4 regions of the Streptomyces sp. NPDC014676 genome follow, and region 3 is predicted to be linked to each of the others. Evidence: riboswitches for the same ligand, from Rfam matches in the RefSeq annotation. Region 3 holds a riboswitch; each other region holds the start of a gene.

The links. A riboswitch is a leader RNA that binds a small molecule or an ion and turns the genes downstream of it on or off. The one in region 3 is predicted to bind cyclic di-AMP.
Region 1: linked by a shared signal. The riboswitch ahead of ACF1DX_RS07325 (NlpC/P60 family protein) and the one ahead of ACF1DX_RS12125 (M23 family metallopeptidase) in region 3 are both predicted to bind cyclic di-AMP.
Region 2: linked by a shared signal. The riboswitch ahead of ACF1DX_RS18450 (transglycosylase family protein) and the one ahead of ACF1DX_RS12125 (M23 family metallopeptidase) in region 3 are both predicted to bind cyclic di-AMP.
Region 4: linked by a shared signal. The riboswitch ahead of ACF1DX_RS08345 (transglycosylase SLT domain-containing protein) and the one ahead of ACF1DX_RS12125 (M23 family metallopeptidase) in region 3 are both predicted to bind cyclic di-AMP.

Annotation. Positions count from the first base shown of each region.
Region 1 covers NZ_JBIBZI010000002.1:641,170-646,735, forward strand. Annotated here, with positions in the region: gene pcrA (DNA helicase PcrA) at 1-1,637, opposite strand, end outside; cyclic di-AMP (ydaO/yuaA leader) riboswitch at 1,899-2,049, shown strand; gene ACF1DX_RS07325 (NlpC/P60 family protein) at 2,057-3,229, shown strand; gene ACF1DX_RS07330 (hypothetical protein) at 3,451-3,804, opposite strand; gene ACF1DX_RS07335 (NlpC/P60 family protein) at 4,181-5,221, shown strand; gene ACF1DX_RS07340 (LuxR C-terminal-related transcriptional regulator) at 5,231-5,566, opposite strand, start outside.
Region 2 covers NZ_JBIBZI010000006.1:87,518-93,083, forward strand. Annotated here, with positions in the region: gene ACF1DX_RS18430 (exopolyphosphatase) at 1-181, opposite strand, end outside; gene ACF1DX_RS18435 (DUF501 domain-containing protein) at 178-711, opposite strand; gene ACF1DX_RS18440 (septum formation initiator family protein) at 742-1,218, opposite strand; gene eno (phosphopyruvate hydratase) at 1,312-2,592, opposite strand; gene ACF1DX_RS18450 (transglycosylase family protein) at 2,827-3,534, opposite strand; cyclic di-AMP (ydaO/yuaA leader) riboswitch at 3,538-3,706, opposite strand; gene ACF1DX_RS18455 (transglycosylase family protein) at 3,912-4,931, opposite strand; gene ACF1DX_RS18460 (cytochrome P450) at 5,129-5,566, opposite strand, start outside.
Region 3 covers NZ_JBIBZI010000003.1:781,005-786,570, forward strand. Annotated here, with positions in the region: gene ACF1DX_RS12110 (GNAT family N-acetyltransferase) at 1-986, opposite strand, end outside; gene ACF1DX_RS12115 (HPr family phosphocarrier protein) at 1,186-1,467, shown strand; gene ACF1DX_RS12120 (GntR family transcriptional regulator) at 1,623-2,318, opposite strand; gene ACF1DX_RS12125 (M23 family metallopeptidase) at 2,499-3,272, opposite strand; cyclic di-AMP (ydaO/yuaA leader) riboswitch at 3,285-3,449, opposite strand; gene ACF1DX_RS12130 (pitrilysin family protein) at 3,650-5,038, opposite strand; gene ACF1DX_RS12135 (M16 family metallopeptidase) at 5,035-5,566, opposite strand, start outside.
Region 4 covers NZ_JBIBZI010000002.1:838,125-843,690, forward strand. Annotated here, with positions in the region: gene ACF1DX_RS08335 (outer membrane lipoprotein carrier protein LolA) at 1-485, opposite strand, end outside; gene ACF1DX_RS08340 (polyprenyl synthetase family protein) at 728-1,738, opposite strand; cyclic di-AMP (ydaO/yuaA leader) riboswitch at 2,301-2,468, shown strand; gene ACF1DX_RS08345 (transglycosylase SLT domain-containing protein) at 2,474-2,953, shown strand; gene ACF1DX_RS08350 (HAD family hydrolase) at 2,917-3,789, opposite strand; gene ACF1DX_RS08355 (GNAT family N-acetyltransferase) at 4,012-5,082, shown strand; gene ACF1DX_RS08360 (glycosyltransferase) at 5,114-5,566, shown strand, end outside.

The sequences.
Region 1 (5,566 bases), on a different contig from region 3:
TCCTCCATCAGCGTGTTGAACCGCTTCACGGCGTTCGACGAGCGCGCGGCCATGCCGTACGCCTCGTCGACGCGCCTCAGCGCCTGCGGGAAGCTGATCCTCTCGCGCTGCGCGAGGGCGTCGATCATGGCCTCCGCGCGGTCGCCGATGCCCCGCTTGGGCACGTTGAGGATGCGGCGCAGCGGCACCGAGTCCTCGGGGTTGGCGAGCACCCGCAGGTAGGCCAGGACGTCCCGGACCTCCTTGCGCTCGTAGAAGCGGACACCGCCGACGACCTTGTAGGGCAGGCCGACGCGGATGAAGATCTCCTCGAAGACGCGGGACTGGGCGTTGGTCCGGTAGAAGACGGCGACGTCGCCCGCCTTGGCCTCGCCCGCGTCGGTGAGGCGGTCTATCTCGTCGGCGACGAACTGGGCCTCGTCGTGCTCGGTGTCCGCGACGTACCCGGTGATCCGCGCGCCCGCGCCGGCGTTGGTCCACAGGTTCTTGGGACGCCGCGACTCGTTGCGCTCGATGACGGCGTTGGCGGCGCTCAGGATGGTCTGCGTGGAGCGGTAGTTCTGCTCCAGCAGGATCGTGGTCGCGTCCGGGTAGTCCTCCTCGAACTGGAGGATGTTGCGGATCGTCGCACCGCGGAAGGCGTAGATCGACTGGTCGGCGTCGCCCACCACGCACAGCTCGGCGGGCGGCACCTCGGGCTCGGACGGTGTGCCGGCGGGGTGCTCGGAGGTGCCGACGAGCTCGCGGACCAGCGCGTACTGGGCGTGGTTGGTGTCCTGGTACTCGTCGACCATGACGTGCCGGAAGCGGCGGCGGTAGTGCTCGGCGACGTCCGGGAAGGCGCGCAGCAGGTTGACCGTCGTCATGATCAGGTCGTCGAAGTCGAGGGCGTTGGCCTCCCGCAGCCGCGACTGGTAGAGCGCGTAGGCCTGGGCGAGGGTCTTCTCGAAGCCGTCGGCGGCCCGGGCGGCGAAGTCCTCCTCGTCGATCAGCTCGTTCTTCAGGTTGCTGATCTTGGCGCTGAAGGACTTCGGCGGGAAACGCTTGGGGTCGAGCTCCAGGTCACGGCAGACCAGGGCCATCAGACGCTTGGAGTCGGCGGCGTCGTAGATCGAGAACGACGAGGTGAAGCCGAGCCTCTTGCTCTCGCGGCGCAGGATGCGCACGCACGCGCTGTGGAACGTCATGACCCACATGGCGCCCGCGCGCGGGCCGACGAGCTGCTCGACGCGCTCCTTCATCTCGCCCGCGGCCTTGTTGGTGAAGGTGATCGCGAGGATCTGGCCCGGATGGACGTGCCGCTCGGCCAGCAGGTGGGCGATGCGGTGGGTGAGCACACGGGTCTTGCCGGAACCGGCGCCGGCCACGATGAGCAGCGGGGAACCGGAGTGCACCACGGCGGCGCGCTGGTTGTCGTTCAGCCCCTCCAGCAGCGCGGCGGCGTCGATCACCGGGCGCGGGGCGCCGTCGCGGTAGTAGGCGTCCCGGTCCGGCGGCACGTCGAACTTCCCGCCGAACAGGTCGTCCGGGATCTGCTCCGGCACGTACTCGTCCTCGGGCGGTGGCGGGGGCTCGCCCTCGGGGCCCCGCTGGGCCTGGAGGTCCGCCAGGAAGCTGTCGTCAAAGAGGCTGCTCATCGCTCTCCGAGTCTAGGGCGCCCCACCGACAACCCGGGGCCACCCCGGGAACATCCCCGGAATCCGGCGGCCGGGACGGGGCGCACACCCTCCAGAACCACCCCATCACCCTGGGTGACCCCGCACGCAAGGTCACGAAAATGTATCGGGCATATCACCCATCAACCTTCACAGGGGCCACACCGGTTGGCTACGGTGCGGGCGGGCCGTACGACCCCCACCGGCGAACCCCGCCGGGCCGCGCGGCCCCCGCCGAGTCCGTCACTGCCCCCGCGGCAGCCGGAGCCGGGGACCCACCGAGACCATGGGGTGAATCGGCCCACTCCCTCGCGGAGCGGCCGTAGGGCAACCCTTCCGAGCAAGCCGCCCGAACCCGACAGCTAACCCGGTAGGCGGAGCTTTGGAAGGAGTCGCCTCCCTTGGCGTCGCACCGCAAGTCGCGCACCCCCGGCACGCGCGTGGCAGGCATACGGACCCCGGCCCTCGCCACGGCCGCCCTGACCTCCGTGGCCCTGCTGTCCCAGACGGCCACCGCCGCCCCCTCCGACGACGGCAGGCCGAGCCTGGAGGAGGTCGAGAAGAAGGTCGGCGACCTCTACCGCCAGGCGGAGTCGGCGACCGAGAAGTACAACGCGGCCAAGGAGAAGACCGCGAAGCAGCGCAAGCAGGTGGACACGCTCCTCGACGACGTGGCCAAGCGCACCCAGAAGCTCAACGAGGCGCGGGCGGAGCTGGGTTCCTTCGCCGCCGCCCAGTACCGGACCGGTGCCGGCGTCCCCGACACCGCGACCTTCCTGCTCGCGGACACGCCGCAGGACATCTTCGACCAGCGCCAGGTGATGGACCGGATGACCGGCCGCCAGAAGGAAGCGGTCGACGACTACGTCACCCAGCAGTCCGAGACGATGCAGAAGCGCCAGGAGGCCACCGAGAGCCTTCAGACGCTCACCGAGACCCAGGGCGACCTGAAGACGGCCAAGGCCACCGTCCAGAAGAAGCTCACCGACGCGCGCGAGCTGATGGCGAAGCTGACCGCCGAGGAGAAGGCACGGCTCGCGGCGATCGAGAAGGAGAAGCAGGAGGAGGCCGCCCGCAAGGCCGCCGAGCTCGCCCGGCAGCAGGCGGAGCGGCAGAAGGCGCAGGAGGAGGCCGCCACCGCTCAGCAGGACGGCGGTACCTCGGCGGGCGGCACCTCCGGCTCGACCACCTCACCGTCGACGGACTCCTCGTACACCACCAAGGCCGAGAAGGCCCTCGCCTTCGCCCGCGCGCAGATCGGCAAGCCGTACGTCTGGGGCGCCACCGGCCCCGGCTCCTACGACTGCTCCGGCCTCACCCAGGCCGCCTGGAAGGCCGCCGGCGTCACCGTTCCGCGCACCACCTACGACCAGGTGAACGCGGGCACGACGGTCCCCGTCTCCCAGGCCCGGCCCGGTGACCTGGTGTTCTTCTACGACGACGTCACCCACGTGGGGATCTACATCGGCAACGGGATGATGATCCACGCGCCGAAGCCCGGCACGTACGTCCGCGAGGAGTCGATCTACTACGACGGCGAGTCCTCGATCCACAGCGTGGTGCGCCCCGCCTGACCGCCCGGAAGGGGCGGGGACGGTCCTCCGGCGTCGTCCCCGCCCCTTTTCCGTGCCGGTCCGCGCCACGGCACGCGGCGCCGGTCGCCCGCGCTCCCCCTGGGAAACGCCGGCGGCGGTGGCGCTGTCCGCGTCCACCGCCGCCGGCGTCCCCTGGGCCCGGGAGCCCGGGACGCGTCCTGTCGTGGGCCGCGGTCACGTCCGGGTCCGTGGAGCGGAGGTCAGGTCCACAGCACCGCGATGAAGACGTTCGTCACGGTCAGCAGTCCGACCAGGCCGAACAGGCCCTTGTCCACCTTCTCGTCGTCCCGCTTCACGTACACCAGGCCGAGGATCACGATCAGCAGGGCCAGCTTCACGCCGATCTTGATGTTGTCGACGGAGTAGTCCTGGGCCTGGTTGAGGCCGACCAGGACCACACCGGTGACCAGCATCGTCAGCGCGCCGTGCAGCATCGCGGGGACGAACCGGGCGGTGCCCGCGCCCATCGCCTTCATCTGGGTGAGGAAGCCGCCGAGGAGCGACGCGATGCCGATGATGTGCAGACCGACGAAGAGGTGGATGAGTACGTCCATGAGGCCGGAGCCTAGCCATAGCCGCCTCCTAGCACTCCGGCACCCTCATCCGTCCCTCCTCCGCCATATCGGTCATCACTTTGAGTGAAGACGATGAAGTCGGAGCAGGGCATCTGTCACTTACGGTCACCCGACGGTCCGCTCACATCACTTCCGCACAACCCGTCACCGGGGCCGCACGGCCGGGCCTAGCGTCCTCCTCCAGGTGACCGGCTCTCCACCGCCGCCCGGTCCAGGGGCGGCGGCCGGACACCACCGCCGAGAAGGTCCGGCGGCGGACGGCTCCCCTGCGCACCCCCGCCGCCGGACCACCGGACGGCAGTCCGCTCCGCGCGGTCGTCGGAAAGTCGGAAAGTCGGAAAGGACGGAAATCCAGGTGGCAGCGCACCGCAGGACCCGGCAGCGTGTCCCGGGCGGCACCACGGCCCGCGCGGCCACCGCCCTCGCCCTCGCCGGCGCGGCCACCGCGACCGGCTTCGACGGGGCGGGACACGCCGAACCGCGGCTGACACCGGGCCAGGTCAAGGCCGAGGTCGACAGGCTCTACCGGGAGGCGGAGACCGCCACCGAGAAGTACAACGGAGCCAAGGAGAAGGCCGAGTCGGCCCAGCGGCGGCTGCGCGATCTGCAGGACGAGGCGGCCCGCAGGAAGGACCGGCTCGACTCCGCGCGGGACGCCCTGGGCACGGTCGCCGCGGCGCAGTACCGCGGCGGCGGCCTCGACCCCGCCCTGCAGCTCTTCCTCTCCGAGGACCCCGACGGCTATCTGGACGGCGCCGCGCTCGCCGAACGGGCCGGCAGCCGCCGGCAGGCGGCGGTGGGGCACGTACGCGCACAACTCCGGGAGATCGAGCGGTTGCGCGGCGCCGCACGGGTCGAGGTGACATCGCTGACGTCCCGCCGCGCCGAACTCCAGCGGCACCAGAAGACGATCGACACCAAGCTGACCGCCGCCCGCCGGCTGCTGTCCCGGCTGACCCCCGGGCAACGCGCGGGGCTCACCGACGGAACCGACCGCGCCCCGCACTCCTCGACGGACGCCCGGGACGCCGCTCTGGCGGCTCCCGGCCCCCGCGCGGCGCAGGCCGTCTCCTACGCCTACGCCAAGCTCGGCAGCCCCTACGTCTGGGGCGCGACCGGCCCGGACGCCTTCGACTGCTCGGGCCTCGTCCAGGCCGCGTACCGCTCCGCCGGTGTCTCCCTGCCCCGCACCTCCTACGCCCAGATCGACGCCGGCCGCCGCGTCCCCCGCTCCGCACTCCTCCCCGGCGACCTCGTCTTCTTCTACTCCGGCATCAGCCACGTCGGCCTCTACATCGGCGACGGCCGCATGATCCACGCCCCGAACCCCTCGGCCCCGGTCCGCGTGGCCCCGATCGACGAGATGCCCTTCGCGGGCGCCGCGCGCGTGGTCTGAACGGCCCGTTCAGACCAGCCGCCGCGCCGTCGCCCAGCGGGTCAGTTCGTGGCGGTTGGAGAGCTGGAGCTTGCGCAGGACCGCCGAGACGTGGGACTCGACCGTCTTCACCGAGATGAAGAGCTGCTTGGCGATCTCCTTGTAGGCGTAGCCGCGGGCGATCAGCCGCAGGACCTCCCGCTCGCGCTGGGTGAGGCGGTCCATGTCCTCGTCGACCGGCGGGGCGTCGGTCGAGGCGAAGGCGTCCAGGACGAAGCCGGCCAGGCGGGGGGAGAAGACGGCGTCCCCCTCCTGGACCCGGAAGATCGAGTCGACCAGATCGGTCCCGGTGATCGTCTTGGTCAC
Region 2 (5,566 bases), on a different contig from region 3:
CGGCGAACGTCCGCTCCAGCGCCTCGGGCGCCAGCCGGCCCGTACGGTCGACGCCCTGGCCGAGCCGTACGATCGTCATACGGCGGTCCAGATCGGTGAGTTCACCGGTCTCCGGGTCGGCGTCGGCCACCAGGAGCCGGATGGAATTCGTACCGCAGTCGATGGCGGCGACCCGGGTCACCGGCCGTCCTCCTTCTCGGGCAGCGTCACGCAGGCACCCTTGCGCCACCACTCGGGCAGCATCGCCAGCGCCTCGTCGCCCAGCGGGTTGACGCCGGGGCCCGCGGCCAGCGAGTGGGCGACCAGCACGTGCAGACACTTCACCCGGTCGGGCATGCCGCCCGCGCTGGGGAAGTTCTTCAGCTCCTCGATCTCGTCGCGGCGCCGGATGTAGTCCTCGTGCGCCGCGCGGTACGCGGCCGCCAGCTCCGGGTCGGTGGCCAGCCGCTCCGTCATCTCCTTCATCACGCCGTTCGCCTCCAGCGTCCCGATCGCGGAGTTCGCCTTCGGGCAGGTGAGGTAGTAGAGCGTCGGGAAGGGGGTGCCGTCGGGCAGCCTCGGCGCGGTCTCCACGACGTCCGGCTGTCCGCAGGGGCAGCGGTGCGCGATGGCGCGCAGCCCGCGCGGGGGCCGCCCGAGCTGCTGCTTGAAGGCCTCGACGTCCGCGTCGGTGGGCTCGGTGCGCGGGGTCGTGGGTGGGGGCGTTTCCATACGTGTCTTTCTACGGCTTTCTGCAAAGGGTCACTGGCCGGCGGCGTCGGCCTTGTCGACGCCGTCCCAGACGTTCGCGTACCAGGGGCGGTCGGCGGCTCCGAGATCCGTACGGGACTGCTTCGCCGTACCCGGGTCGATGACGATGTAGCCGGTCTCGCCGGGCAGGACGTAATGCAGCCGCCTGCGGATCTCCTGCTCGGCGTACGCGTCGTCCTGCCAGCGGGCCTTCATGTCGCGCAGCCGTTCGACCCGCCGGCGGGCCTCGTCCTGCTCCTGCTGGAGGTCGGCGATGTCCGCGCGCTGGGAGACGTACTGCCGCATGGGGTAGGCGAGGGCGACGATCAGGGAGCAGACCACCAGGGCGAGCAGCGCCGCCCGGCCGGTCAGCCGGGAGCGGCGGGCCTGGCGTTTGGTCTGCGAGCGGTAGACCCGGGCCGCGGTCTGCTCACCGATCAGCCGGATCCTGGTCGCGGTGGAGAAACGGTCCCGGTCCTTGACCGCCATGGTTCCGCCTCTCGTTCACCGTCATACGCGTGTACGTCCCCGCACACGGTACGGGACCGGGTACGGGGACGTACGTACGACGCTGCCTACGACTCAGCCCTTGAAGCGGGGGAAGGCCGAGCGGCCGGCGTACACCGCCGCGTCGTCGAGGATCTCCTCGATGCGCAGGAGCTGGTTGTACTTGGCGACGCGCTCGGAGCGGGCCGGGGCGCCGGTCTTGATCTGGCCGCAGTTGGTGGCGACGGCCAGGTCGGCGATGGTGACGTCCTCGGTCTCGCCGGAGCGGTGGGACATCATGCACTTGAAGCCGTTGCGCTGGGCCAGCTCGACGGCGTCCAGGGTCTCGGTCAGCGAGCCGATCTGGTTGACCTTGACCAGCAGGGCGTTGGCGGCGCCCTCCTCGATGCCGCGGGCGAGGCGCTCGGGGTTGGTGACGAACAGGTCGTCGCCGACGAGCTGGACCTTGTCACCGAGCTTGGCGGTGATGGTCTTCCAGCCCTCCCAGTCGTCCTCGAACAGCGGGTCCTCGATGGAGACGAGCGGGTACGCGTCGACGAGCTCCGCGTAGTACTCGGTCATCTCGGCCGCCGAGCGCTCCTTGCCCTCGAAGGTGTAGACGCCGTCCTTGTAGAACTCGGACGCGGCGACGTCGAGCGCGAGGGCGATCTGCTCGCCGGGGGTGTAGCCGGCCTCCTTGATGGCCTCGAGGATGAGGTCGAGGGCCTCGCGGTTGGAGCCGAGGTTCGGGGCGAAGCCGCCCTCGTCGCCGAGGCCGGTGGCCAGGCCCTTGCCCTTCAGGACCTTCTTCAGCGTGTGGTAGACCTCGGCGCCCCAGCGCAGGGCCTCGGAGAAGGACTCCGCGCCGATCGGAGCGATCATGAACTCCTGGATGTCCACGTTGGAGTCGGCGTGCGAGCCGCCGTTCAGGATGTTCATCATCGGCACCGGCAGCAGGTGCGCGTTGGGGCCGCCCAGGTAGCGGAAGAGCGGGAGGTCGCTGGCCTCGGAGGCGGCGTGGGCGACGGCGAGCGAGACGCCCAGGATGGCGTTGGCGCCGAGCGAGCCCTTGTTGTCGGTGGCGTCCAGGTCGAACATCGCCTGGTCGATCAGGCGCTGCTCGGTGGCGTCGTAGCCGACGAGCTCCGGGCCGATCTGCTCGATGACGGCCAGGACGGCCTTCTCGACACCCTTGCCCAGGTAACGGCCTGCATCGCCGTCACGGAGTTCGATGGCCTCGAAGGCGCCGGTGGAGGCGCCGGACGGGACGGCGGCACGACCCGTGCTGCCGTCGTCGAGGCCGACCTCGACCTCGACCGTGGGGTTGCCTCGGGAGTCCAGGATTTCCCGGGCTACGACGACGTCGATGGACGGCACGAGCATCTCCTTCTTGGATGTGACGCGGGTGGGCAGGACCCCGGAGGGTCTTGCGAGACCGAGCCTAACCGGCCCGGGGCGATCGGGCCGCCGGTCGCCCGCCCCGTGGACAGAACCGAGAGTAAATTGTTTCCGAACGGAACAAAGCCGTTTCGGGAAAACCGGCCGTGAAAAACCCCGCCCCGGCGCGTACGGGGGAAAACGCACCGGGGCGGGGGGCAGGGAGGCAGCCGCTTACTTGAGGTGCAGCTGCTGGCCCGGGTAGATGAGGTCGGCGTCGTCGACGATGTCGTCGTTCAGCTCGAACAGCTCGGCCCAGCCGCCCTCGACGTCGTGCTCGGCGGCGATGGAGCTGAGGGTGTCGCCCTTGACGACCTTGTACTCGCCGTCGCCCTTCTCGACCTTCTCGCCGGTCGGGGTGGTGACGGTCTTCTGCTCGGTCTTCCGCTCGGCCTTCTGCTCGGTCTTCCGCTCGGCGGAGCGGGAGGCCTTCTGCCCGGTCTCACGGGTCTCCGTGGAACCGGTGCTCTGCGAGGAGCCCGAGCCGTTCGCGGAGGAGCCGCCGTAGGCGGCGTTGGACAGGCCCGTGCCGCAGACCGGCCAGGCGCCCTTGCCCTGGCCCGCGAGGACCTTCTCGGCGATCTCGATCTGCTGCGCCTTGCTGGCCCGGTCGGCGGTGGAGGCGTACTGCGTGCCGCCGTACGCGGCCCAGGTGGAGGCGGAGAACTGCAGACCGCCGTAGTAACCGTTGCCGGTGTTGATGGACCAGTTGCCGCCGGACTCGCACTGGGCGACGGTGTCCCACTCGGAGGCGGTGGCGGCGGAGGCGCTGCCGGCCGCCATCAGCGGGGCGGCGACGGCGGCGGAGGCGACACCGGCGACGGCGATCGCGCGGGTGGCCTTGGACGGACGACGGTGCTTGCCCTTGCCGGAAAACAGCATGGTGGATCCCCTCACCGACGCCTGCGAGGTGAGCTGTCGGGTTCGGGCCGGTTGAGTTGCCCGGCCACGTCCCTCACGGGACGCGGCTTCACCCCAAGCCCGATCCGGTGTCAATCACCGGAAGGGGCGCTTACCTTGGGTCCCCCGCTCCTGCCTACGGCGCATGACGCGACGACTGTTCCCGTGCTGCCACTGGCAGGATTCGGCGTGGCGGCAGCCGGGGCCCGCGGTGGCGAGCGGTCACGACCGTAGGCACGCGATCCACGGAATTTCAAAGACGATCAGGGCCTCTGAGACCTATCTCTCACAATCTTTAAACCGGACATTAGCCGCGAAACATGACGTCAACTGCCGCCGCGCCCAAGCATTTTCGGGTGTCACTTTCCACCCGATTCGCTCCCCGCCCCAAGCGCCTGACCCGGCAGGACGAGAGCCGCGTCGCCGCCGATGAGCTGCTCGTTCACCCCGTAGAGCGCGCCCCATCCGCCGCCGACCGCAAGGGAGTCGGCACGGGACGGGGAACCGCCCTCGTTGCTCACGGTGGAAGAGTCACCGGCCGTGCCGCCCCAGGCGTTGAGGCCGCGCGAGGCGTGCCGGCCGGACGAATCGGATGCGCGGGCCTCGTCCTTGCTCTCCTCCGCGCTGGCGCCGCGATGGCGGCCGCCGCCCTCGGCATCGGCGTCCGCCGAAGCGTCGCCGACCTGCCCGGACTTGTCCGACTCGCTGTTCTTGGGGCTTGCCGAGGCAGAGGAGGAGGTGTCGGAGTCCGTGCCCGTCCCACCGTCCGTGGCCCTGTCCGAATCGGTACTCGAGTCGGCGGACTTGCCAGGATTGGCCGATTCGCCCACCGAAGCGTCCGAGTTCTTCCCGCCGTTCGCACTCGACGACGGAGAGGAGGAAGGGGAAGGGGAGGACGAAGGAGAGGAAGCGGGCGAATCACCGGAGTCCGACGAGTCGGACGAATCCGAATCGCCCGATGTCGAGTCGTCGGCCACCCCCGTGTCGACACTGGCCGGCGGAGCGTCCTGATCCAGGCCCGCGAGCAGTCCGCAGGTGCGCCACGCGCCGACCCCCTGGTCGGCGAGGATCTTCTCGGCCACGGCTATCTGCTGGCCGCGGCTTGCCTGGTCGGCGCTCGACGCGTAGTCCAGGCCGCCGTACTTCTCCCAGTCCTCCTGGGTCAACTGCAAGCCGCCGTAGTAGCCGTTGCCGGAGTTCTGGCTCCAGGAGCCACCACTCTCGCACTCGGCCACCCGGTCCCAGTTCAGGCCGTCGGCCGCGCTGGCGGCGCCGGCGCCGAAGAGGGGGATCGCAATGGCGGAGCCGGTCACTCCGGCCGCGACGAGGAGAGCCGGAGCCTGGCGGGGGCGACGGTGCCGACCGTTCCCGGAGAGCATACGGAAGACCTTTCGCGAGACAGCGATGACCAGTGCGGTGAGTGGAGCCCGAGCCACCGCACTTGATGGGTGAACGTATCGGCAGACGATCACTTGTCACAAGTTAATGCCGCACAGATCACGTGAAGATCACAGAGTTGAGAGCGTGTCATGTTTGCGTTGGCCGCCCCGGGGGCACGGAAAGGATGCGCGGTCCGTCACTTTTGTGGCGGCGTGAATTCCACCGGGAGCGTGCGCAGTCCGCGCATGATGAGCCCGCCCCGCCAGCGGAGTTCGGCCGGTTCCGCCGCGAGCCGCAGGTCCGGCAGCCGGGTCAGCAGGGTGGCGAGCGCGGTCCGGCCCTCCAGGCGGGCCAGCGGTGCGCCCAGGCAGTAGTGGATGCCGTGGCCGTATCCCAGATGCTGGTTGTCGCGCCGGCCGAGGTCGAGCACGTCCGGGTCGGCGAACCGCTCCGGGTCCCGGTCCGCGGCGGCGAGCACGACGAGGACGGGGTCGCCGGCCGCGATGCGCTGCCCGCCGATGGTGACCGGCTCGGTGGCGAACCGCCAGGTGGCGAGTTCCACGGGACCGTCGTACCGCAGGAGCTCCTCGACACCGGTCTCCAGCAGCCCGCGCTCCCCGGCGACGAGGGACCG
Region 3 (5,566 bases):
TACGAGCGTGCCTGCCGTACGAGGGCGCGCTGGCGTTCGCGGCCGTCGGGGCCGGACTCGGCGTAGCCGGCGGAGACGACGACGAGCCCCTGCACGCCGTGCTCGCCGCACTCGGTGACGATCTCGGGGACCCGCTCGGCGGGCACCGCGACGACCGCGAGGTCGACGGGCCCGTCGATGTCCCGCACCGAGCGGAACGCGGCCACCCCGCCGAGCTCCTCCTCCCCTTCCCCCAGAGCCTTGTTCACGGCGTACAACCGGCCGGTGAACCCGGTGTCCCGCAGGTGGTCGAGGACGCTGCGGCCCACGCCGCCGGGCGCGCGGCCGGCGCCGACGACGGCCACCGAGCCGGGGGCGAGCAGCCGCTGCACCGAGCGCGCCTCGGCGCGCTGTTCGCGCGCGTACTGCACGGCCATGGAGCGGTCGGTGGGTTCGAGGCCGAACTCCAGGCGGACGACACCGTCCTCGAAGCTGCGCTTCTGGGTGTACCCGGCGTCGGTGAACACCTTGATCATCTTGTTGTTGGCGGGCAGCACCTCGGCCGCGAACCGGCGGATGCCGCGCTCCCGCGCGACGGCGCCGATGTGTTCGAGGAGGGCGGAGGCGACGCCCCGGCCCTGGTGGGCGTCCTGGACGAGGAAGGCGACCTCGGCCTCGTCGGCCGGAGCCGAGGCGGGCGTGCCGTCGGCGCCGATCCGGTCGTAGCGTACGGTGGCGATGAACTCGCCGCCGATGGTGGCCGCGAGTCCCACCCGGTCCACGAAGTCGTGGTGCGTGAAGCGGTGGACGTCCTTGGCGGACAGGCGAGGGTAGGGCGCGAAGAAGCGGTAGTACTTCGACTCGTCCGACACCTGCTCGTAGAAGCTGACCAGGCGCTCGGCGTCATCGACGGTGATGGGGCGGATGCGCGCGGTGCCGCCGTCGCGCAGCACCACGTCGGCCTCCCAGTGAGCGGGATACTCGTGCCGGTCCGACGAGGTCTGCATGGGCCCCAGAGTACGGCTCGCGTACGACAACGGCGCGAGGCAGTCTGTGGTGGACGACAGCCGGGCCGAGGCCGCGGTCCGGCTGCCGCCGGGAGCGGGAGCGAAGGCCCCTTCGGGCACGCTCCCGGCAGGCTCCGGGCATGCTTCACGATGTGGGAAACTGGTCTAGACAACCCTGAACAGCGAAGGGCAGCAACACATGGCTGAGCGCCGCGTCAACGTCGGCTGGGCCGAGGGTCTCCACGCCCGCCCCGCCTCCATCTTCGTCCGAGCCGCCACGGCCGCAGGCGTCCCGGTGACGATCGCCAAGGCCGGGGGCGACCCCGTCAACGCGGCCTCCATGCTGGCTGTCCTGAGCCTGGGCGCCCAGGGCGGCGAGGAGATCGTCCTCGCGTCCGACGCCGAGGGCGCGGACGCCGCCCTCGACCGTCTGGCGAAGCTGGTCGCCGAGGGTCTCGAGGAACTCCCCGAGACCGTCTGAGGACGTCATGCCGAAAGGCCCGCCCGGACCGCCGGGCGGGCCTTTCGCTTTCCCCCGTCACGGGCAGATTTTTCCTTCCGCGGGCAGCTTTCCCCTTTTACGGGCAGCGTGAATAAACCCCGAGAAATGCTCCCTCTTTGTATACGGCACCCGTGTTAATGCCGAACGCTCGGCATGTTTACGGCATGTTGCGAGTTCCTCACACGGTCCGCGCGGCCGGCGCCCGGGGCGAAACGCAGGCGGTGCCCGGCGCTCGCGCGCTCGGTGTGCAGCGCCGTGACGGACCGCGCGCGGTCGCCGTCACCGCGCGCCACGGCGTCCACGATCGCGCCGTGCTCCGCCCAGTACTCGACGGGGTCGGACGGCCCCTCGGTGGCGTACATCCAGGCGATCTTGTGCCGCAGCTGGGTCAGTGCCGAGGTCAGTGCCGGACTGCCGGTGGCCTGGGCGAGCGTCTCGTGGAACCAGCCGCTCAGGGAGCGCAGGTCGTCGCTGTTGCCCTGGCGGGCGCGTTCCTGCCCCAGCCGGACCAGGCCGCGCAGCACCTTCAGATGGGCCTCGGTGCGGCGCTGGGCCGCGCGGGAGGCACCGAGGGGCTCGAGGAGCACGCGCATCTCCAGCAGGTCGGCGGCCTCCTGCTCGGTGGGTTCCGCGACGCACGCGCCCGCGTGCCGCCGGGTCACCACGAATCCCTCGGCCTCCAGCGTGCGCAGCGCCTCCCGGACGGGAACGCGGGAGACACCGTAACGGCGGGCGAGCACTTCCTCGGTGAGCCGGCCGCCGCGCTCGTGGACACCCGCGACGATGTCGTCCCGGATCGCCGTGCACACCGAGTGCGCGGGAATACGCATGACGAACCTCCGGCTTAATCCCCGTGAAACGTCGACGATTGACGTGTGTTCCGTGACTCTATTGCAATCGGCGGGAATTCACGACGGCGGACCGGAATCCATGCATATTTTTTGGACAGGCGACGCCCGGAAACACCGATGCCCCGGCTCGGGGAGCCGGGGCATCGGGAAGCGAGCGGGTCAGAGGTTCACGCCGTGCGCGCGGAGGTAGGCGACGGGGTCGAGGTCGGAGCCGTAGTCGGCGCCCGTGCGGGCCTCGAAGTGCAGGTGCGCGCCCGTGACGTTGCCGGTGGCGCCGGAGAGGCCGATCTGCTGCCCGGCGGCCACCTGCTGGCCCACCGAGACGCCGATGGACGACAGGTGGCCGTACTGGGTGTACGTGCCGTCGTGCATCTTGATGACGACCTGGTTGCCGTACGAGCCGCCCCAGCCGGCCTCGACGACGGTGCCGACGCCGACCGACTGGACGGGGGTGCCGCTCGCCGCGTGGAAGTCGACACCGGTGTGGCTGCCGGAGGACCACAGCGAGCTGCCGGCCTGGTAACCGGTCGAGACGTACGAGCCGGGGATCGGGGAGACGAAGGTGTTGAGGCGCTCGCGCTCGGCCTCCCGCGCGGCGCGCTCCTTCTCCGCGCGGGCCTCCTCGGCCTCCTTGGCGGCCTTCTCGCGCGCGGCCTCCTCTGCGGCCTTGCGCGCGGCGGCCTCGGCCGCCTCCCGGGCGGCCTCGTGCTGGGCGGCCGCCTGGGCGTCGATCCGGTCGGCGACCGCGTCGCCGAGGGTGACGACGGGCGTGAGGCCGGTCTGTGCGGCAGCGGGCTCGGCGGCGAGCGCGGGGGCCGCGAGGGAGCCGACGACGCCGGTGGTGGTGAGCGCCGCGACGCCCGCCACGCGGGCGGTGCCGCGCTGCGTCCGGCCGGGACGACGGTGCTTGCCCGGGGCGCGGGTGAACGCCATGTACAGGCTGGTCCTTTCCTTCCCTCTCGCCTACCGGGTTAGCTGACGGGTTCGGAGCAGGAAGGTCTCCTACGGGCCCCCTCGCGACACGCGCGGGCGTCCGATTCACCCCAGGGACTGCGGTGGGTCCCCGGCTCCCCCGGCTCGCGCCTCAGGGGGACTCGGCGATGACTGTCCGGTGCCGCGGATGCGGCGCACTGCCCGACGAACAGCCCGGACGAAGCTAAGCGGGCCGTCTCCCGATCCTCAAACGAATCACGGGTTTTGTAGCGCATCCCACAGGCCAGACAGGCAACTTCCGCCCCGATTCGGGCATAAGCGGGCCCTGGTGACTTTCGTGTCACCAGGGCCCGCCGCGCGTGCGTCCTCGCGGCTCGCTACTCGGCCGTCACGACGGTGACTTCACCGATACCGAGGGCCTCGACGGGCGCCTTGATCTGCGCCGCGTCACCGACGAGGACGGTCACCAGGCGGTCCACCGGGAAGGCGTTCACGACGGCCGCGGTGGCCTCCACGGTGCCGGTCGCGGCCAACTGCCGGTACAGGTCGGCCTGGTAGTGGTCGGGCAGGTGCTGCTCGACCTGGTCGGCCAGGGTGCTCGCGACGGCCGCGGCGGTCTCGTACTTGAGCGGCGCCACGCCCACGAGGTTCTGCACGGCGACATCGCGCTCGTCGTCGGTGAGCCCCTCCGCGGCGAGCGTGCGCAGCACCGTCCACAGGTCCTCGAGAGCGGGGCCGGTGTTCGGCGTGTCCACTGAGCCGCTGATGGCCAGCATCGCCGCACCCGTGCCGTCCGGGGCGGACCTGAGGACCTGTCCGAACGCCCGCACGCCGTAGGTGTAGCCCTTCTCCTCGCGCAGCACGCGGTCCAGGCGGGAGGTGAGGGTGCCGCCGAGGCAGTACGTGCCGAGCACCTGCGCGGGCCACACCCGGTCGTGCCGGTCCGCGCCGATACGGCCGATCAGCAGCTGCGTCTGGACGGCGCCGGGACGGTCCACGATCACGACGCGCCCGGTGTCGTCGGCGACCACCGGCGGGACGGGCCGCGGCTGCGCCGGGGAGCCGGTCCAGGCGCCCAGCGTGTCGCCGAGCAGCGCGTCCAGGTCGATACCGGTGAGGTCGCCGACGACCACGGCGGTCGCCGTGGCGGGACGGACGTGCTTCTCGTAGAAGGCGCGTACGGCCGCGGAGTCGATGCCGGCGACCGTCTCCTCGGTGCCCTGGCGCGGACGCGACATACGGGCACTCGCCGGGAACAGCTCCTTGGAGAGCTCCTTGGCGGCGCGGCGGGAGGGGTTGGCCAGCTCGTGCGGGATCTCGTCGAGGCGGTTGCGGACCAGCCGCTCGACCTCGCTGTCGGCGAACGCCGGCGCCCTGAGCGCGTCGGCGAGCAGCCCGAGCCCCTTGGTGAGCCGCGAGGCCGGGACCTCCAGGCTGAGGCGGACGCCGGGGTGGTCGGCGTGCGCGTCCAGGGTGGCGCCGCAGCGCTCCAGCTCGGCGGCGAACTCCTCGGCGGAGTGCTTGTCGGTGCCCTCGGAGAAGGCCCGCGCCATGATCGTGGCGACACCGTCGAGGCCGGCCGGCTCGGCCTCCAGGGGCGCGTCGAGGAGCACCTCGACGGCGACGACCTGCTGGCCGGGGCGGTGGCAGCGCAGCACGGTCAGGCCGTTGTCGAGCGTGCCGCGCTCGGGGGCCGGGAAGGCCCAGGGCTTGGCGTCGCCCGCCTGCGGCTGCGGGTGGAAGTCCATCGTGGCGAGCTCGGTCACTTCGCCGCCTCCTCGTTCTCGTCGGTGCCGGCGGCTGCGGCGGCTTCCTCGGTGTCCTCGGCGTCTCCGGCTTCCGGGGCGACGGGCTCGTAGACGAGCACCGCGCGGTTGTCGGGGCGCAGGCGGGCCTTGGCGACCTCCCGCACCTCCTCCGCCGTCACCTCCAGGACGCGCTGTACGGCGGTCAGGGCGAGCTGCGGGTCGCCGAACAGGACGGCGTACCGGCACAGTTCGTCGGCGCGGCCGGCGACCGTGCCGAGCCGGTCCAGCCACTCGCGCTCCAGCTGGGCCTGCGCGCGCTCCATCTCCTCGGCCGTGGGGCCCTGCTCGGCGAACCGGGCGAGCTCCTCGTCGATGGCGGCCTCGATGACCGGCACCTCCACGTCGCCGGACGTCTTCACGTCCAGCCAGCCCAGGGAGGGCGCCCCGGCCAGCCGCAGCAGGCCGAAGCCGGCGGCCACGGCCGTGCGGTCGCGCCGTACCAGCCGGTTGTAGAGCCGCGAGGACTCGCCGCCGCCGAGGACGGTG
Region 4 (5,566 bases), on a different contig from region 3:
TAGCCCCAGACGTCCTTGCCGTTGTGGATCAGGCTGTACTCGGCGGCGTTCTCCAGGAGCGACACCTTCTGCCGGTCGGGGCCGTCGGCCGCGATCCGCAGGGTGTGCGTGCCGGAGGCCAGTTCAGCGAGCTTGGCGGACGGGTCGGCCGAGGAGCCGCCGTCCTCGCCCTGCCCCGCGGCGCCGGACATGAGACTGTCCTCCAGGCCGCCGAGGTCCGGCAGACCGAGGTCCGTGGTGATCTTCACGGTGCCGGACAACCGCTCGACGTCCGACTTCGCGATCTTCTCTATGAGCTGCGCGGCGGTGATCTCCGGCAGGTCGGGGTCGCCGGAGCTGGCGATCGCGGGGACGAGCCCGATGGTCGCGGCCGCCACTCCCATCACCGTGACCGGGACGACGTACCGCGCGGCCCTGCGCCGCCCCGCGCGCGGCTCGTCGGCCTCCCGCGCGGTCGTCATGTCGTCGGATTCGTACGGTGCCATGTGTGCCCTACCTCCGTGGTCGGCGGCGGCTTTTCGTCTCGTGACCTCGCACCAGTTTCACCCTGAGCCGCCATTCTCACCCGAATCGGTGAGGAGTGGTGTTGTCCGTCGTGGTCCATCTGACCAAATCTGGCAGGCGGATTCGTCAGCCCCCGGACGCAACTCCACGTACTGCTGGGGTATGACACGGAGGGCGGTTCCCTCCCCCGCCCCGTAGGGGTCGGGGGAGAGTTCGGGCCGGCTCAGCCCGCGCGGTGCACCACCGCGTCGCACAGCTGCACGAGTGCCGTCCTCGCCTCGCACTCCCGCAGCGGGGCGAGTGCCGCGCGCGCCTCCTCGGCGTAGCGCACGGTGTCCCGGCGGGCCTGCTCCAGCGCGGGGTGGGCGCGCAGCAGCCGCAGCGCCTCGGCGTGCCGGGCGTCGTCGGTGAGGTCGGAGTCGAGCAGTTCGCACAGGGCGATGTCGTCGGCGAGACCCAGCCGGGCCGCCCGTTCGCGCAGCCGCAGCACGGGCAGGGTGGCGATGCCCTCGCGCAGGTCGGTGCCGGGGGTCTTGCCGGACTCGTGGGAGTCGGAGGCGATGTCCAGGACGTCGTCGGCGAGCTGGAAGGCGACTCCGAGCCGCTCGCCGTACTGGGTCAGCACGTCCACGACCGTCTCGTCGGCGCCCGACATCATCGCGCCGAACCGGCAGGCGACGGCGACCAGCGAGCCGGTCTTGCCGCCGAGCACGTCCAGGTAGTGGTCGACCGGGTCGCGGCCGTCCTGCGGTCCCGCGGTCTCCAGGATCTGCCCGGTGACCAGCCGCTCGAACGCCTCGGCCTGCACCCGCACGGCCTCCGGGCCGAGGTCGGCCAGGATGTGCGAGGCCCGCGCGAAGAGGAAGTCGCCGGTGAGGACCGCGACGGAGTTGCCCCAGCGGGCGTTCGCGCTGGCGACGCCGCGCCGCACATCGGCCTCGTCCATCACGTCGTCGTGGTACAGCGTGGCCAGGTGGGTGAGCTCCACCACCACGGCCGAGGGCACGACACCGGGCGCGTAGGGGTCGCCGAACTGGGCGGCGAGCATCACGAGCAGCGGGCGGAACCGCTTGCCGCCGGCCCGCACCAGGTGCTGGGCGGCTCCCGTGATGAAGGGGACCTCACTCTTGGTGGCCTCGAGCAGCCCTTCCTCGACAGCCGTCATCCCGGCCTGGACATCGGCTTCCAGAGCCTGGTCCCGCACGCTCAGCCCGAACGGCCCGACGACGGTCACGAGGGGTCTCCTGTCTGCTGGTGTCCACTGGCGGTTACACGGAATGTCGATAGGTCGCTGCCATCACTCAAGTCAGCGTATCCGGTCACGTTTCGATCACCGCCAGCGCCCGGGGTTACGGGCAGGGCGGTACGGGGTCGGGAGCGGAGTGCTTTTGATCGGTTGATAACAACGGACATTCTTCTGTTTTCCCGGACGTACCGATCCACTCCTCGGCCCGGCCCCCGGGCCCCGCCTCGCCACGTGGACCATCCTGCCCGCCCCGACGTCCGATTTGCCGCAAATGCCGAGCTAATTCCCCTTGGCGAAAAATGCGTTCACAGGCAATCCCCAGTGAAGTGAGTCACGCGCGATCCGGTACCCCCGCCGTCCGCCACCACCCACCTTTCCCCTTCCCCCGCCGCCGAGTTGACCCTTGGCGACAGCAAAGGATCAAGCACCCCAAAAGCCCCATCGAAAGATCAAACGGCGCCTTCCGTGATGCTCGCACTTGTTCCCGACATGTGCTCTCGCATACGTTCCGGGCCTGCCGGGTGGACGCCTAATCCTGCCGCCGCCCGCATCACATCCGACGACGAACTCAAGACGGCAGGAGTGGGGGACCCAGGTAAGCCGCCGCACCGGACATCGCGCCGGGACGGCTAGGGGTGAAGCCATGCCCGCAGGGGCACGGCCGGGCACTCTCCCGCCCGAACCCGACAGCTCACCTCGCAGGCGTAGGAGAGGAACCCAGACATGCCTGCTTTCGGTCAGCACCGCCGCCGCCTCGCCCGCTCCCTCGCCGTCGCCGGCACCGGCGTCGCCGTGGTCGCCCTGCCGCTGTTCGGCGCCACCGGCGCCTTCGCGGCCACCACCGAGCCGACGACGACCGCTGCCGCCCCCGCGACGGCGTACCCGGACAACCTCGACGGCTGGATCCGCGAGTCGCTGGACGTCATGGCGCAGAACGGCATCCCGGGCAGCTACGACGCCATCCACCGCAACATCATGCGCGAGTCCTCCGGCAACCCGTACGCCATCAACAACTGGGACTCCAACGCCGCCAAGGGCACCCCGTCGAAGGGCCTGCTGCAGATCATCGACCCGACCTTCGCGGCCTACCACGTGCCCGGCACCGCCTTCGACCCGTACGACCCGGTCGCGAACATCACGGCGGCCTGCAACTACGCGGCCGACCGCTACGGCTCCATCGACAACGTCTTCGGCGCGTACTGAGCCACCCGCTGACGGGCGAGCGTCACCGCCCCGCCGAACAGTCGCTCGAGGACGACGGCCACGCCGTCGTCCTCGTTCGACGTGGTGACCTCGTCCGCCACCGCCTTCAGTTCGGGATGCGCGTCGGCCATGGCGACGCCGTGGGCCGCCCAGCCGAACATGGGGATGTCGTTCGGCATGTCGCCGAAGGCGATCGTCCGCGCCGGGCTCAGCCCCAGGTGCTCTGCGGCCAGCGCCAGCCCCGTGGCCTTGGTCACCCCGCACGGCTGGAGCTCCACGGTGCCCGGCCCCGACATGGTGACCGTGGCCAGTGACCCGACCACCGACCGGGCCGCCGCCGCCAGCGCGTCGTCGGACAGGTCCGGGTGGCGCAGCAGCACCTTGCTGATCGGCCGGTCCCACAGCTCGGCCCGCCGCTCGACCCGTACCGCGGGCAGGGTCGGGTGCGGCATCAGATAGCCGGGCTCGATCAGCGTCAGCCCGTCGGCCCCGTCCTGGTCGACCGCGGCGTACACCTCCCCCACCTCGGCCTCGATCTTGCCGAGCGCCGTCTCCGCCAGTTCCCGGTCCAGTGTCACGGACCACAGCAGCCGGTGCGCGCCGGCGTCGTACACCTGCGCGCCCTGTCCGCACACCGCGAGCCCCGTGCAGCCGAGGTTGTCCAGGAGCGACCGCACTCTGGGGGCCGGCCGCCCCGTCACCACCAGGTGCCGCGCGCCGGCCCGCTCCGCCCGCGCGAGCGCGGCGAGGGACCGGTCGGAGAAGGTGTCGTCGCCGCGCAGCAGCGTCCCGTCCAGGTCGGTGGCGATGAGTGAATACGCGGTGGGTGCGGCCATGATCAGAGAATACGGACAACCCGACGGTCCGATTCACCGTGCCCGTTTGCATTCGCTTTCGGTACGGTTCCCCTTCTCTCGGCGCCGGGTAAGGACCGGTTCAGGTCTCTTTCCCCGTTTGGCAAGAACATGGTCCGCTATCTACCGTCCGCCCGGTCCGGGGCGGTACCTTCCAAGGGTCCAGGGGGGACTTGATCGGGGGGTCAGGTGAGCAGTGGACGCATGCGTGTGCTGAGGCCCGGGGAGCTCGGCGAGGGGGAGCGGGAGCGCTGGCGGGAACTGCGCGCCGCGACGGACGCACCGCGCAACCCGTTCATGGAACCGGAGTTCACCGTCGCTGTGTCCCGGGTGCGCCCGCGGGCCCGGGTCGCGGTGCTGTACGAGGGCGCGCAACCGGTGGGTTTCCTGCCGTACGAGCGGGGCGCGCTGGGGCAGGGCCGGGCGATCGGGCTCGGGGTGTCGGACTGCCAGGGCGCGGTCCTGGGCCCCGGTGTCGCCCTGGAGACGGACGAACTGCTGCGGGGCTGCTCGGTGTCGAGCTTCGCCTTCGACAACCTGGAGGCGGACCAAGGGCTGTTCGTGCCGTACGCGGCCGAGGAGCACGCCACCTACGTCATCGACGTGGAGAAGGGCTACGAGACGTACGAGTCGGTGCTGCGCGCCCAGTCGCCGAAGTTCCTGAAGACCACGCTGGCCAAGGAGCGCAGGCTGGGCCGCCGGGCCGGAGCCGTGCGGTTCGTCTTCGACGAGCGCGACCCGGCCGCGCTGCGCACGCTGATGGAGTGGAAGTCGGCGCAGTACCGCAGGACCGGGCGGCGCGACCGGTTCGCGCGGGAGTGGATCGCCCGGCTCGTGGGCCGGCTCGCCGAGACCCGCGCCGCCCAGTGCGCGGGCACGCTGTCGGTCCTGTACGCCGGTGACCGCCCCGTCGCCGCGCACTTCGGGCTGCGCTCGGCGTCCGTCCTGGCCTGCTGGTTCCCGGCGTACGACCCGGAGTTCGCGAAGTACTCGCCGGGTCTGGTGCTGCATCTGCGGATGGCCGAGGCGGCGGCGGCCGAGGGCATCGGCCTGCTCGACATGGGGCGTGGTCCGGCCGAGTACAAGGACTCGCTGAAGACCGGCGAACTCGCCGTCTACGAAGGGGCGGCGACCCGTCCGGGCGCGGGCGCCGCGCTGCACTGGCTGAGCCGCGAACCCGCGCGCCGCGCGCACGGCTTCGTCCGCGCCCGTCCGCGCCTGGCGGCGCTGGCGGCACGGACCCTGAAGGGCGCGGCACGGCTGCGCCGGCCGTGAGTCGTGAGGAGGAGGGGGAGGGGGAAGACAGGTGTCCCGGAGAGCGCGTACGCAGGAGGAGATACGGCGGTTCCTGGCCATCGGCGCGGTGCAGGTCGCCGAGATCGACCTGGACGGTGACGAGGCCGCGCCGAGACCCGGCCCGGGCAGCCCGCCGATCACCCATGGCGAGGTGTTCCTGCTGGTCAGACGGGCGGGTCGCCCGGTGGGGACGCTGCTGACCCGGGTACCGGAGGGCACGGACCCGCGGGCGGTGCTGACGGAGGCCGCCGCCGCGGTGGCGGGAGGGGCCGTGGAGGCGACGGGCGGCGTGGAGGCGACGGGCGGCGGGGAGCCGCCGTACGCCTCGGTCGTCGTGGCCACCAGGGAGCGGGCCGGGCAGCTCGCCCGGGCGCTGGACTCGCTGCTCGCGCAGGAGCACCCGCGGTTCGAGGTCGTCGTCGTCGACAACGCGCCCGTGACCGGCGAGACCCGCGAGCTGGTG